4 regions of the Romboutsia sp. LXY-2 genome follow, and region 4 is predicted to be linked to each of the others. Evidence: riboswitches for the same ligand, from Rfam matches in the RefSeq annotation. Region 4 holds a riboswitch; each other region holds the start of a gene.
What was found. Region 4 has a riboswitch for thiamine pyrophosphate ahead of thiM (hydroxyethylthiazole kinase). Riboswitches for the same ligand answer to the same signal wherever they lie in the genome.
Positions count from the first base shown of each region.

Region 1: it holds a riboswitch for thiamine pyrophosphate, as region 4 does, so the genes downstream of both, thiS (sulfur carrier protein ThiS) here and thiM (hydroxyethylthiazole kinase) in region 4, are expected to answer to the same signal.
Region 2: it holds a riboswitch for thiamine pyrophosphate, as region 4 does, so the genes downstream of both, thiC (phosphomethylpyrimidine synthase ThiC) here and thiM (hydroxyethylthiazole kinase) in region 4, are expected to answer to the same signal.
Region 3: it holds a riboswitch for thiamine pyrophosphate, as region 4 does, so the genes downstream of both, thiC (phosphomethylpyrimidine synthase ThiC) here and thiM (hydroxyethylthiazole kinase) in region 4, are expected to answer to the same signal.

Region 1 is NZ_JBKFGI010000003.1:226,872-230,089, forward strand. It holds gene ACI48P_RS06925 (DegV family protein) at 1-574, shown strand, start outside; gene ACI48P_RS06930 (DegV family protein) at 607-1,440, shown strand; TPP riboswitch at 1,580-1,691, shown strand; gene thiS (sulfur carrier protein ThiS) at 1,761-1,955, shown strand; gene thiF (sulfur carrier protein ThiS adenylyltransferase ThiF) at 1,957-2,757, shown strand; gene ACI48P_RS06945 (thiazole synthase) at 2,777-3,218, shown strand, end outside.
Region 2 is NZ_JBKFGI010000004.1:164,534-167,751, forward strand. It holds gene ACI48P_RS09085 (LysR family transcriptional regulator) at 1-575, shown strand, start outside; gene trxA (thioredoxin) at 778-1,095, shown strand; TPP riboswitch at 1,154-1,249, shown strand; gene thiC (phosphomethylpyrimidine synthase ThiC) at 1,351-2,649, shown strand; gene ACI48P_RS09100 (ABC transporter substrate-binding protein) at 2,712-3,218, opposite strand, start outside.
Region 3 is NZ_JBKFGI010000003.1:492,669-495,886, forward strand. It holds gene ACI48P_RS08100 (nitroreductase family protein) at 1-257, opposite strand, end outside; gene ACI48P_RS08105 (LysR family transcriptional regulator) at 479-1,363, shown strand; gene trxA (thioredoxin) at 1,566-1,883, shown strand; TPP riboswitch at 1,942-2,037, shown strand; gene thiC (phosphomethylpyrimidine synthase ThiC) at 2,139-3,218, shown strand, end outside.
Region 4 is NZ_JBKFGI010000006.1:191,033-194,250, reverse strand. It holds gene ACI48P_RS12065 (sensor histidine kinase) at 1-369, shown strand, start outside; gene ACI48P_RS12060 (ComEC/Rec2 family competence protein) at 394-1,557, shown strand; TPP riboswitch at 1,612-1,706, shown strand; gene thiM (hydroxyethylthiazole kinase) at 1,833-2,618, shown strand; gene tenA (thiaminase II) at 2,644-3,218, shown strand, end outside.

The DNA of each region.
Region 1 (3,218 bases), on a different contig from region 4:
TTCTTCAGCTGCTTCAGGGACTTATCAAAGTGCTGTAATGGCAAGTAATGATACTGAAGGCAAAGCAAAAATATTCACTTTTGATACTTACAACTTCTCAGCAGGAGGGGCAGTTTTTATAATAAAAGCTTGTCAATTATTAGATGAAGGAAAAAAATCTGAAGAAATTATTAAAATTCTTGAAGGATTGAAAGGTACTCAAAGAGTATATCTATCAGTAGATACTTTAGAATATTTATATAAAGGTGGAAGAGTATCAGGTGCAAAGGCAAAATTAGGTAGTTTATTAAAGATTAAACCTATACTTTCTTTAGAGGAAGGAATTATTTCGCCGAAATCCCAAGTAAGAGGAGAAAAGCAAATGATATCTACCATATTTAATAAAGCCACTGAAGGAATAAACGATATAGAAAATAGAATAATCGTTTATGGATGTGGTGATAACATTGAACAAGGTAAAATGTTAAAGGAAAAAATATTAGCAACTAACTGTAAACATGCCTATGAAGTTAAGGCTGGAGCATGTATTACTGCACATTCAGGACCTGCCATAGTAGGTATGGCGATCTTATAGTAATAGGTATAGTTAAATGTAGGAGGTAAATGATGAAAATAATATGTGATACCATGTCAGATGTGCCAAAGGAAATTATAAATGAATTTGATATAGAGGTAATACCATTAACAATATTAGTAGATGGAAAAGAATATTTAGATGGAGTTGACATAACAAATGAAGAGTTCTATCAAATATTGAGAAGCAACCAAGAGTTGCCTAAAACATCTCAAATTACTTTTGTAAGATTTAAGGAAGCTTTTGAAAAATATACTACTCAAGGTGAAGATGTATTATATATAGGTGGATCTTCAGCAGCTTCAGGGACATTCCAAAGTGCTGTTATGGCAAGTAGAGAAGTTGAAGGAAGTGGAAAAGTTTACACTTTTGATACTTATAGTTTATCAGTATGTGCGGCAGGGTTTGTAATAAAAGCTGCATTATTAAAAGAAGAAGGTAAATCGGTAGATGATTTAATAAGTGAGTTAGAATCATTAAAGGGAACTGAAACAGCATTTTTCTTTGTTGATAGCTTAGAACATCTACAAAAAGGAGGAAGAATATCTTCTACAAAAGCTGCAATAGGGACAATGTTAAACATAAAGCCAATATTAACGATAAAAGATGGTATAGTTGACCAAAAATCTCAAGTTAGAGGTAAAAAGCATTTATCAGCTACTTTAGTTAATAATACTATTGATTTAGCCAAAAGCTTAGATGATAGAATAGTAATACTAGGATTCTGTGATAATGAAGATGATATAGAAAACGTAAAAAGTAAAGTATTAGAAGCAGGTAATCCTAAGGCTATATACAAAGTAAATATAGGAGCTTGTATATCGTCTCACTCTGGACCAAGTATAGTTGGTATAGCTACAATATAATTTTTTATAATGCAATAATAACTTAGAGACACAAGGCTGAACATTTTGTTCAGCTTTTTTTGTGAGGTATTTATAATATCAAAAAATGTATTGTGTTAGAGAAAACTGTATGCTAAACTTATTTTGTAAGAAAAAATGAATATGAAGCTAGGGGAGCTATAATTGGATAGTTGAGAAGTGAAGCCGTAACTTACAGACTCTAAACACCTGATCAAGATAATACTTGCGGAGGGAAGCTATTTAATATACAGCCAATAAACTAGTATAATTGCGTTCTCTTTCAAGAGAGCGCTTTTTTGTTATCAAAAGGAGGTTAGACAATGAAGGTAAATGGGAAAGAATTAGAATTTAAGGACAACACATCAATCTCAAAATTACTTGATAACATTGGTGTTAATAAAAACACTGTTGTTGTAGAAGTAAACTTAGAAATTATTGAAAATGAAGCCTACGATAATTATTTCCTTAGAGAAGATGATGTTATAGAAGTAATACGCTTTGTAGGGGGGGGCTAAAATGATTATTTACATAAATGAAGTAAAAGTTGAAGTTACTGATGGAAGTAATCTATTTGAAATAAGAGAAAAATATAAAAGTGATGCTGATGTATTAATTTTAAATGGATACCCAATAAATGAAAATACAATATTAAAGCATAATGATAAAATAACTCTTATTAAAAAGGGTGAGATGCCAAAATATGAAGAGCTAGAGTCATTAATGATTTCAAGACATACTCCTAATATTCATAATAAGTTAAAAGCAGGAGCTGTATCCATATTAGGACTTGGAGGACTAGGCTCAAATATTGCTATATCCTTAGCTAGAATAGGTGTAGGTCATTTAATCATAGCTGATTTTGATATTGTGGAGCCATCAAATCTAAATAGACAACAATACTTTATTAGTGATATAGGAAAATACAAAACAGAAGCTTTAAAGGAAAAGATAGAAAATATAAATCCATTCATAAAAATAAGTACAATTAACAAAATAATTAACTCATCAAATATTCACGACTTAAAAGACTGTGACATAATAATTGAAGCATTTGATAATCCAAGCTATAAGGCAGAAATAGCCAATGAAATATTAATTAAAATGAGAGATAAGTATTTAATATCATCTTCAGGGATGGCAGGATACTATGACTCAAATATTATAAAAACTAGAAAAGTAAGAGATAAGTTTTATATATGTGGAGATGAAACATATGAAGCTAGAGAAGGTGAAGGTTTAATGGCACCAAGAGTAGCAATATGTGCAAATCACATGGCTAATTTAGCAACAAGAATTCTAGTTGGGGATGAATTTTAATACAAATAGGGGGAAGACGATGGATAAGTTAGTATTAGGTGGAATTGAATTTAACAGTAGATTATTAATAGGTACAGGGAAATATTCGTCAAATGATATGTTGCCAAAGGTTATAGAATCAAGTAGCAGTGAAATAATTACAATGGCTCTTAGAAGAGTAGATTTAGATAATGAAGAAGAAAATATATTAACATATATTCCAAAGGATATGACTATACTTCCTAACACTTCAGGTGCAACAAACCATATGGAAGCTGTTAGAATAGCAAGGATAGCAAGAAGAATGGGATGTGGTAATTTTATAAAGATAGAGGTAATAAGTGATAGTAAATATTTATTACCAGACAATGAAGAAACAATAAAAGCTACTAAAATTCTTGCAGATGAAGGATTTATAGTACTTCCATATATGAGCCCAGACCTTTATGCAGGTAAAAGATTAATAGAAGCAGGAGCAGCTG
Region 2 (3,218 bases), on a different contig from region 4:
ACTTTATGCCTCTTGTAATTAGTGTATTTTTTAATAATAATCCTAATGCTAAATTCCAGTTTAATTATCAATCAAGAGTAGATATGTTAATGGATTTAAAAAATAGTAATATTGAATTATGCTTTTTTGATACACAAGATTCTATTTCAGAAAATAGCGACATAGAATTTATTCCAATAAAAAAAGAAGAATATGTTTTAATAGTTCCTAAAAATCATAAACTTGCAAATGAAGAAGAAGTTTCTTTAAAAGACTTAAAAGACGAGTATTTTGTTTCATCATGTGAAATAAATGAAGATAAAATGCAGTGGTATAAAAATTCATTAGGATATATACCAAAGATTTCAATTAAACCAAGCAGTTCTACTATATTTGAAGGTTTGGTAGCTACTGGTGCAGGAATAAGTATTATACCTAATACGCCCTTAATAAATAAAAATTTAGTATCAGTAATTAAAATTAAAGAAGAAATAAAAAACAGTATAATATATATGGGTTGGATGAAAAATTCATATCTTTCACCTATATGTAAATCCTTTAAAGACTTTGTAATTTCATCAGATTATGGTAAATAAGAGTTAGCATATACTAACTCTTATTTACGTATAAAAAGCGTTATTATAAAGTAAATATAATCGAAATGGTTTACATAATTTAGTTATAGTTAATTTTAAAAAGATATATTTATTTAATGTATAATAAAAACACAAATGAAAAACCTATTATTACTATATGAATTTCTGAATTTATATTAACAAAATAAAAGGAGAGTAAAAGATGGCTAATATAATAAACACAAATGAATTTGTAAATGAAGTAGAATATAAAGAAGGAGTGGTTGTAGTTGATTTCTTTGCAACATGGTGTGGACCTTGCAAAATGCTTTCACCAGTATTTGAATCATTAGCAGAAGAAATGGAAGACAAAGCAGATTTCTTTAAAGTTGATATAGATGAAAGCATGGATCTTGCACAAAAATTTACAGTAACTACAGTTCCAACTGTAATAGTTTTTAAGGATGGTAAAGAAAAAGATAGATTAGTAGGATTTATTCCTGAAAAAAGCTTAAAAGAAAAAATTGAAGAATACATATAAATCTAATAATTTAATTGATTTTTGTAAAGAATAGAGTTACAATACAATTGTAAAATAAAATATTAGCTAGGGGTGTCGAAAGACTGAGAGATGAAAATCAACCCTTGTACCTGATCTGGATAATGCCAGCGTAGGAAAGCAGATTTATATACTTTTTTGTAATGTAATCAAAAAGCTATGTTCCTATGTGGAATATAGCTTTTTTTAGTATATAAAACTCTCAATCAAGGTATAGCTAAAAATTAGGGGGATAAAATGAATTACTCAACACAAATGGATGCTGCAAAAAAAGGAATAATAACAAAAGAAATGCAAATTGTTGCTACTAAAGAAAGTAAAAAAATAGAGGAAATATTAGAATTAGTAGCAAAAGGACAAATAGCAATACCAGCAAATAAAAATCATAAATCATTAAGTGCTGAAGGTGTTGGAAAAGGCTTAAGAACTAAAATAAATGTTAATTTAGGAATATCTAAAGACTGCTGCGATTATGATAAAGAATTAGAGAAGGTTAGAGTAGCACTTAATATGGGAGCTGAAGCTATAATGGACCTTTCTAATTATGGAAAAACAGAAGGTTTAAGAAAGAATATAGTTAATATGTCAAGTGCAATGATAGGTACTGTGCCTATGTATGATGCCATTGGGTTTTATGATAAAGAATTAAAAGATATTACAGTAGACGAATTTTTTAAAGTAGTTGAGAAACATGGAGAAGATGGTGTGGATTTTATTACTGTACATGCCGGTCTTAATAGAGAGTCTGTTGAAACCTTAAAAAGAAATAAAAGATTAACTCATATAGTTTCAAGAGGTGGATCTCTTTTATATGCTTGGATGGAGCTAAATAATGCAGAAAATCCTTTTTATGAGTATTATGATAGACTACTAGAAATATGTGCACAGTATGATATGACAATATCTTTAGGAGATGCTTTAAGACCTGGTTCAATAAATGATGCAACAGATGCCTGCCAAATAAAAGAATTAATAACATTGGGAGAGCTAACTAAAAGGGCTTGGGAGAAAAATGTACAAATAATAGTAGAAGGTCCTGGTCATATGGCTATAAATGAAATAGAAGCCAATATGGTACTTCAAAAGAAGCTTTGCCATGGAGCACCTTTTTATGTATTAGGTCCAATAGTAACGGATGTAGCTCCAGGATATGACCATATAACTTCTGCAATAGGTGGAGCAATAGCAGCAACCTATGGTGCAGACTTCTTATGTTATGTAACTCCAGCAGAGCATTTAAGACTTCCTGATTTAGACGATATGAAAGAAGGAATAGTAGCAGCTAAGATTGCAGCCCATGCAGCAGATATAGCCAAAGGAGTTAATGGTGCAAAAAATTGGGACTATAAAATGAGTAAAGCAAGAGCTGATATTAACTTTGATGAAATGATAAATTTAGCTCTAGATCCAGAAAAGCCAAGAAAATATAGAGAAAGTTCAATACCTGATGAGAAGGAAAGCTGTACTATGTGTGGTAAAATGTGTTCGATGAGAACTATGAAAAAATTAATGAATGGTGAAAATCCACAACTATAATAAATATTAAATATAATTAAGGGTACCTAGAAGTACCCTTAATTTATTTTATCTTAAAGAAACTATTCCCAAATAGACATTAAAGTTGATTTAAAATCATCTAACTTAGCTTTAACATCAGAAGTAGGTTGTGCTAATATGCCTTCTAGCATTATTGCTGATTCACGGTATGCACTATCTGCATTTGGCATAACAGGATTTGTATATAAATCTTTAGTAGCTTCAGATACTATTGGTGCAACTAAGCTACCAGATTTTTTATATTCATCTGATTCTATTGCGCTCTTTCTTACAGGAATATAACCAGTTTCTTTAGCCCAAGTTATTTGATTTTCTTTAGTTGTTAAAAACTTTAAGTATTCAATAGCTGCAGTTCTTTGCTCAGCTGAAGCATTTGTAAATACATATAAATCAGTTCCTTGTTGCATTCTATGTTTTGCAGGATATGGTACAACACCAACTTCAAACTTATCGCTAACTCCTGAAGTAACAAAACTTTCTCCAGCATTTGATCCTACAAACATACCAATAGTTTCGTTAGCAAAAGGTCCAGATAAGAATTTATCAGT
Region 3 (3,218 bases), on a different contig from region 4:
CTTCTAAATTTAATAAAGTTTAATAAATTATCACTATCAACATCAAATTTCTCTTTATCGTATTCTATAACATCATCCATGTTATATTCGTCTGTAGTAATAGCATACTTAGGGCATATTGCTACACAGTGACCACACTTTATACAATTATTATTATTAATATCTGCTTTATTATCTACTAATGATATACACCTTGTAGGACAGTCTTTAATACATAATTCACATGAAATACATTTTTCTTTGTTTACATTCATCATAATATTTAATCTCCTCAAATAAGAATTTGACATAAATTAATAAAATATCTATAATTATTAATTATAGTTTATTTACTATGTTTTTAATTATAGCATTGGTAAATCAGTAATGTCTAATTGAAAATTTTCATACTTATATAACTATTGGTTATATAAACTGTATATAAAACCAATTTATGAAATTATTATAAAATATTTTCTATACTATTAAAGGAGGTAATATGAACTTACAACAGTTAGAGTATTTTAAAACTATTGCAGAAACAGAAAACTTCACTATAGCATCACAAAAATTAGCAGTATCTCAGCCTGCCTTAAGTAAAGCAATAGCAAAATTAGAAGAAGAGCTTGAAGTACCGCTTTTTAAAAAAGAAGGTAGAAATATAAAGCTTACATCCTTTGGAAATATATTTTTAAATCATATAAGTAAAGCATTAGAAGAAATAGAAAAGGGTATAAAGGAATTAAAAAAAATAACCGATGCTGATACGGGAACAATTTCAATTTCTTCAACTTCTAACGTTGGTACGTACTTTATGCCTCTTGTAATTAGTGTATTTTTTAATAATAATCCTAATGCTAAATTCCAGTTTAATTATCAATCAAGAGTAGATATGTTAATGGATTTAAAAAATAGTAATATTGAATTATGCTTTTTTGATACACAAGATTCTATTTCAGAAAATAGCGACATAGAATTTATTCCAATAAAAAAAGAAGAATATGTTTTAATAGTTCCTAAAAATCATAAACTTGCAAATGAAGAAGAAGTTTCTTTAAAAGACTTAAAAGACGAGTATTTTGTTTCATCATGTGAAATAAATGAAGATAAAATGCAGTGGTATAAAAATTCATTAGGATATATACCAAAGATTTCAATTAAACCAAGCAGTTCTACTATATTTGAAGGTTTGGTAGCTACTGGTGCAGGAATAAGTATTATACCTAATACGCCCTTAATAAATAAAAATTTAGTATCAGTAATTAAAATTAAAGAAGAAATAAAAAACAGTATAATATATATGGGTTGGATGAAAAATTCATATCTTTCACCTATATGTAAATCCTTTAAAGACTTTGTAATTTCATCAGATTATGGTAAATAAGAGTTAGCATATACTAACTCTTATTTACGTATAAAAAGCGTTATTATAAAGTAAATATAATCGAAATGGTTTACATAATTTAGTTATAGTTAATTTTAAAAAGATATATTTATTTAATGTATAATAAAAACACAAATGAAAAACCTATTATTACTATATGAATTTCTGAATTTATATTAACAAAATAAAAGGAGAGTAAAAGATGGCTAATATAATAAACACAAATGAATTTGTAAATGAAGTAGAATATAAAGAAGGAGTGGTTGTAGTTGATTTCTTTGCAACATGGTGTGGACCTTGCAAAATGCTTTCACCAGTATTTGAATCATTAGCAGAAGAAATGGAAGACAAAGCAGATTTCTTTAAAGTTGATATAGATGAAAGCATGGATCTTGCACAAAAATTTACAGTAACTACAGTTCCAACTGTAATAGTTTTTAAGGATGGTAAAGAAAAAGATAGATTAGTAGGATTTATTCCTGAAAAAAGCTTAAAAGAAAAAATTGAAGAATACATATAAATCTAATAATTTAATTGATTTTTGTAAAGAATAGAGTTACAATACAATTGTAAAATAAAATATTAGCTAGGGGTGTCGAAAGACTGAGAGATGAAAATCAACCCTTGTACCTGATCTGGATAATGCCAGCGTAGGAAAGCAGATTTATATACTTTTTTGTAATGTAATCAAAAAGCTATGTTCCTATGTGGAATATAGCTTTTTTTAGTATATAAAACTCTCAATCAAGGTATAGCTAAAAATTAGGGGGATAAAATGAATTACTCAACACAAATGGATGCTGCAAAAAAAGGAATAATAACAAAAGAAATGCAAATTGTTGCTACTAAAGAAAGTAAAAAAATAGAGGAAATATTAGAATTAGTAGCAAAAGGACAAATAGCAATACCAGCAAATAAAAATCATAAATCATTAAGTGCTGAAGGTGTTGGAAAAGGCTTAAGAACTAAAATAAATGTTAATTTAGGAATATCTAAAGACTGCTGCGATTATGATAAAGAATTAGAGAAGGTTAGAGTAGCACTTAATATGGGAGCTGAAGCTATAATGGACCTTTCTAATTATGGAAAAACAGAAGGTTTAAGAAAGAATATAGTTAATATGTCAAGTGCAATGATAGGTACTGTGCCTATGTATGATGCCATTGGGTTTTATGATAAAGAATTAAAAGATATTACAGTAGACGAATTTTTTAAAGTAGTTGAGAAACATGGAGAAGATGGTGTGGATTTTATTACTGTACATGCCGGTCTTAATAGAGAGTCTGTTGAAACCTTAAAAAGAAATAAAAGATTAACTCATATAGTTTCAAGAGGTGGATCTCTTTTATATGCTTGGATGGAGCTAAATAATGCAGAAAATCCTTTTTATGAGTATTATGATAGACTACTAGAAATATGTGCACAGTATGATATGACAATATCTTTAGGAGATGCTTTAAGACCTGGTTCAATAAATGATGCAACAGATGCCTGCCAAATAAAAGAATTAATAACATTGGGAGAGCTAACTAAAAGGGCTTGGGAGAAAAATGTACAAATAATAGTAGAAGGTCCTGGTCATATGGCTATAAATGAAATAGAAGCCAATATGGTACTTCAAAAGAAGCTTTGCCATGGAGCACCTTTTTATGTATTAGGTCCAATAGTAACGGATGTAGCTCCAGGATATGACCATATAACTTCTGCAATAGGTGGAGCAATAGCAGCAACCTATGGTGCAGACTTCTTATGTTATGTAACTCCAGCAGAGCATTTAAGACTTCCTGATTTAGACGATATGAAAGAAGGAATAGTAGCAGCTAAGATTGCAGCCCATGCAGCAGATATAGCCAAA
Region 4 (3,218 bases):
GAAAATGGAAATATATTTGTAAGTATGCATTATGATAAAGAATGGGTTCACATTAGAGTAAAAGATGATGGAATTGGTATTCCACTTGAGATACAGGGAATAATTTTTGATAGATTTATTCAAGGAGACAAGTCTTTAACTAGACTTAATGAAGGAAGTGGAATAGGGCTTAGTATTGTAAAGTCAATAGTAGAATTAAATGGTGGAGAGATATATTTAGAAAGTGATGAAGAGAATGGAACGGAATTTGAAATATTGCTTCCAAATAGAATGCTATTAGATGATAACTTAGATGAAGAATCTATATATGAAATTGATATTCAAAAAATAGAACTTGAACTTTCTGATATATACAAGCTATATGAATAAAATGAAATTTAATTGGGGGAAGAAATGACTAAAAATTTAAAATCAAAATTTATTAGTTTTTTACTGATAGCAACATTAGCTTTAACGGGGTGTAGCAATAATATTAGTAAAAAAGAAGAAAATATAAGTGTACCAAAAGATGTAGTTTTAAATAATTCAAGTGAAAACAATCAACAAGATAACAACATATCTGATTGTGTTGTGACTTATATAAACACAGGAAATAGCGATGCAATATTGATAGAACAAAATGGAAAATACTTATTGATAGACTCAGGAGATAATGATGATGAGTCTTATATGGTAAATTACTTAAAAAATAAAAACATATCTAAGTTAGATTACTTTATACTTACACATTTTGATGCTGACCATATAGGCGGAGCAGATAAAATAATTGACAATATGGATATAGGTAAGTTATTTGTTCCAAATGGAGATGCAGATACTAAAACGTATAGAGATTTTATCCAATCATCAGCTAACAAAAATGTATATCCATCTGTACCGCTAGAAGGTACGAAATTCAATTTAGGAAGTGCCGTTTTTGAAATTTATAATACCGATGGTGGAGAGAATAAAAATGATGATTCATTAGTTGTAAAAATAACTAATGGAGAAGATGTTTTTGCATTTATGGGTGATGCTGGGCAAGTTATAGAAAATAAGATAGTAAATAAGCTTGGAGATGTAGATGTTTTAAAGGCAGGGCATCATGGTAGTCATACTTCGAGTGGATATGATTTTGTTAAAGCAATAGACCCGGAATATGCAATAATATTAGTAGGAAAAAATAATAAGTATGGCCATCCTCATAAGGAGACTATGGACACTTTTGAAAAACTTAACATAAAAGTACACAGAAGTGATGAATGTGGAGAAGTTGTGTTTAAGTCTAGTGGGAATGGGGTATCTACAGATTGTAGTAATGGAAGCTATAGTATTGGAGAAAATAGTAAATATAGCGAAAGTTCTAATAACGACCAAACCGTTAATGACAAAAAAAGTGAAGAAGTAGTAAAAGATAATCAAGTTATTGCAAATAGTTCTACTGTTTATTGGACTCCAAATGGATCTGTATACCATACAACACAGAATTGCTCTACATTATCTAAGAGCAAAAATATATTAAATGGAACAATAGCAGAAAGTGGCAAACCAAGAGTTTGTAAAAGCTGTGGTAATTAATAAAAAAGTTGACAAAATTAGTCAAAGGTTTATAATGAAAGTATAATAAAATATAAAATTAGCTAGGGGAGCCATATGGCTGAGAGGATAATCCGACCCTTATACCTGATCTGGATAATGCCAGCGTAGGAAAGCTTAAATATAAACGTAATGAACATTAAAGATATGTTGTATTTGTTTGTAAGTAAAAGCTATACCTACCTGGGTATAGCTTTTTTTACGTATTAGGAAATTATAACAGCTAATTTTAGAATAATTATTAGGGGGAATAGAAAATGTTTAAATTAATTGAGAGAGTTAAAGAAGTGAATCCGCTAGTATTGCATTACACAAATTATGTAACAATAAATGATTGTGCAAACACTACTTTAGCGGTAGGTGCAAGTCCATTAATGAGTTCATCATATGAAGAAGTGGAAGATATTGTTAGCGTCTGTAATTCTGTAGTAATAAATATTGGTACAATGAATAGTGGACTAGTAGATTTATATGTTTTAGCAGGAAAAGCTGCAAATAAATATAATAAGCCTGTGATCTTAGATCCTGTAGGAGTATTTGCTACTAAAGCTAGAACAGAATTAACTAACAAACTTTTAAATGAAGTTAAGTTTGATGTTGTCAAAGGAAATGTAGCTGAAATTAAGTTTATAGGGGGATTCGATGTAAACGGAAAAGGTGTGGACTCATTTGATGATGAGGTAGATGCTACAGAGATTATAAAAAAAGTTGCTAAAAAGCTAGAATGTGTAGTTGTGGCAACTGGTAAAGTAGATATAGTTACAGATGGAGAAGAATTATACAAAGTAGAAAATGGTGATGAGAAGTTAAAGAACATAACTGGTACAGGATGCATGACGGCAAGTTTAATAGGTAGTTACTTACCTTGTAGTGAAAATAAGTTAGAGGCTGCAACTATGGGTGTACTTACAATGTCATTATCAGGTGAACTTGCAAACAAGCAAAATCCGCCTATAGGAACTTTTAGAGTCAACTTAATGAATGAAATATATGAACTAAATACAGAAAAGTTAGAAAAATATTCTAGATTACAAAAAGCTTAGATAATAGACTGGAGGAGATTAAATTATGTTATTTACGGATTACCTATTTGAAGGAAGTAGAGATATATGGGAGGCTTACTTAGAGCATCCGTTTTTAATAGAACTTGCAAAGGGAAATTTAGATAAAGAAAAGTTTAAAGACTACTTAATACAAGACTACTTATATCTAAAAGAGTATGCAAAGGTATTTTGTATGGCTGTTGTAAAATGTAAAACATTAAAAGAGATGAGAACTTTTTATGATGGTGTAGATGGAATAATAAATGACGAAACCGCTACTCACATAACTTACCTTAAAAACTTTGGAGTGGATATTGAAACACTAGAAAGTTATGAATATCATATGACAAATGAAAGTTACACTAGTTATATGAAAGGTATTGCTATGACTGGAAGTGTTCAAGAAATAGCAGCTACAATATTACCATGTACATGGAGCTATAGTTTTATAGGAACTCGTTTAAAGGAAAAGTATAAGGACTCATATGAAGATAACTTCTTTAAACCTTGGATAGAGACATATAGTAATGAAGGATACACTGAATTTACTAACTTATGGATAGATTTTACTAATGAATTATGCAAAGACTTAAGTGAGTC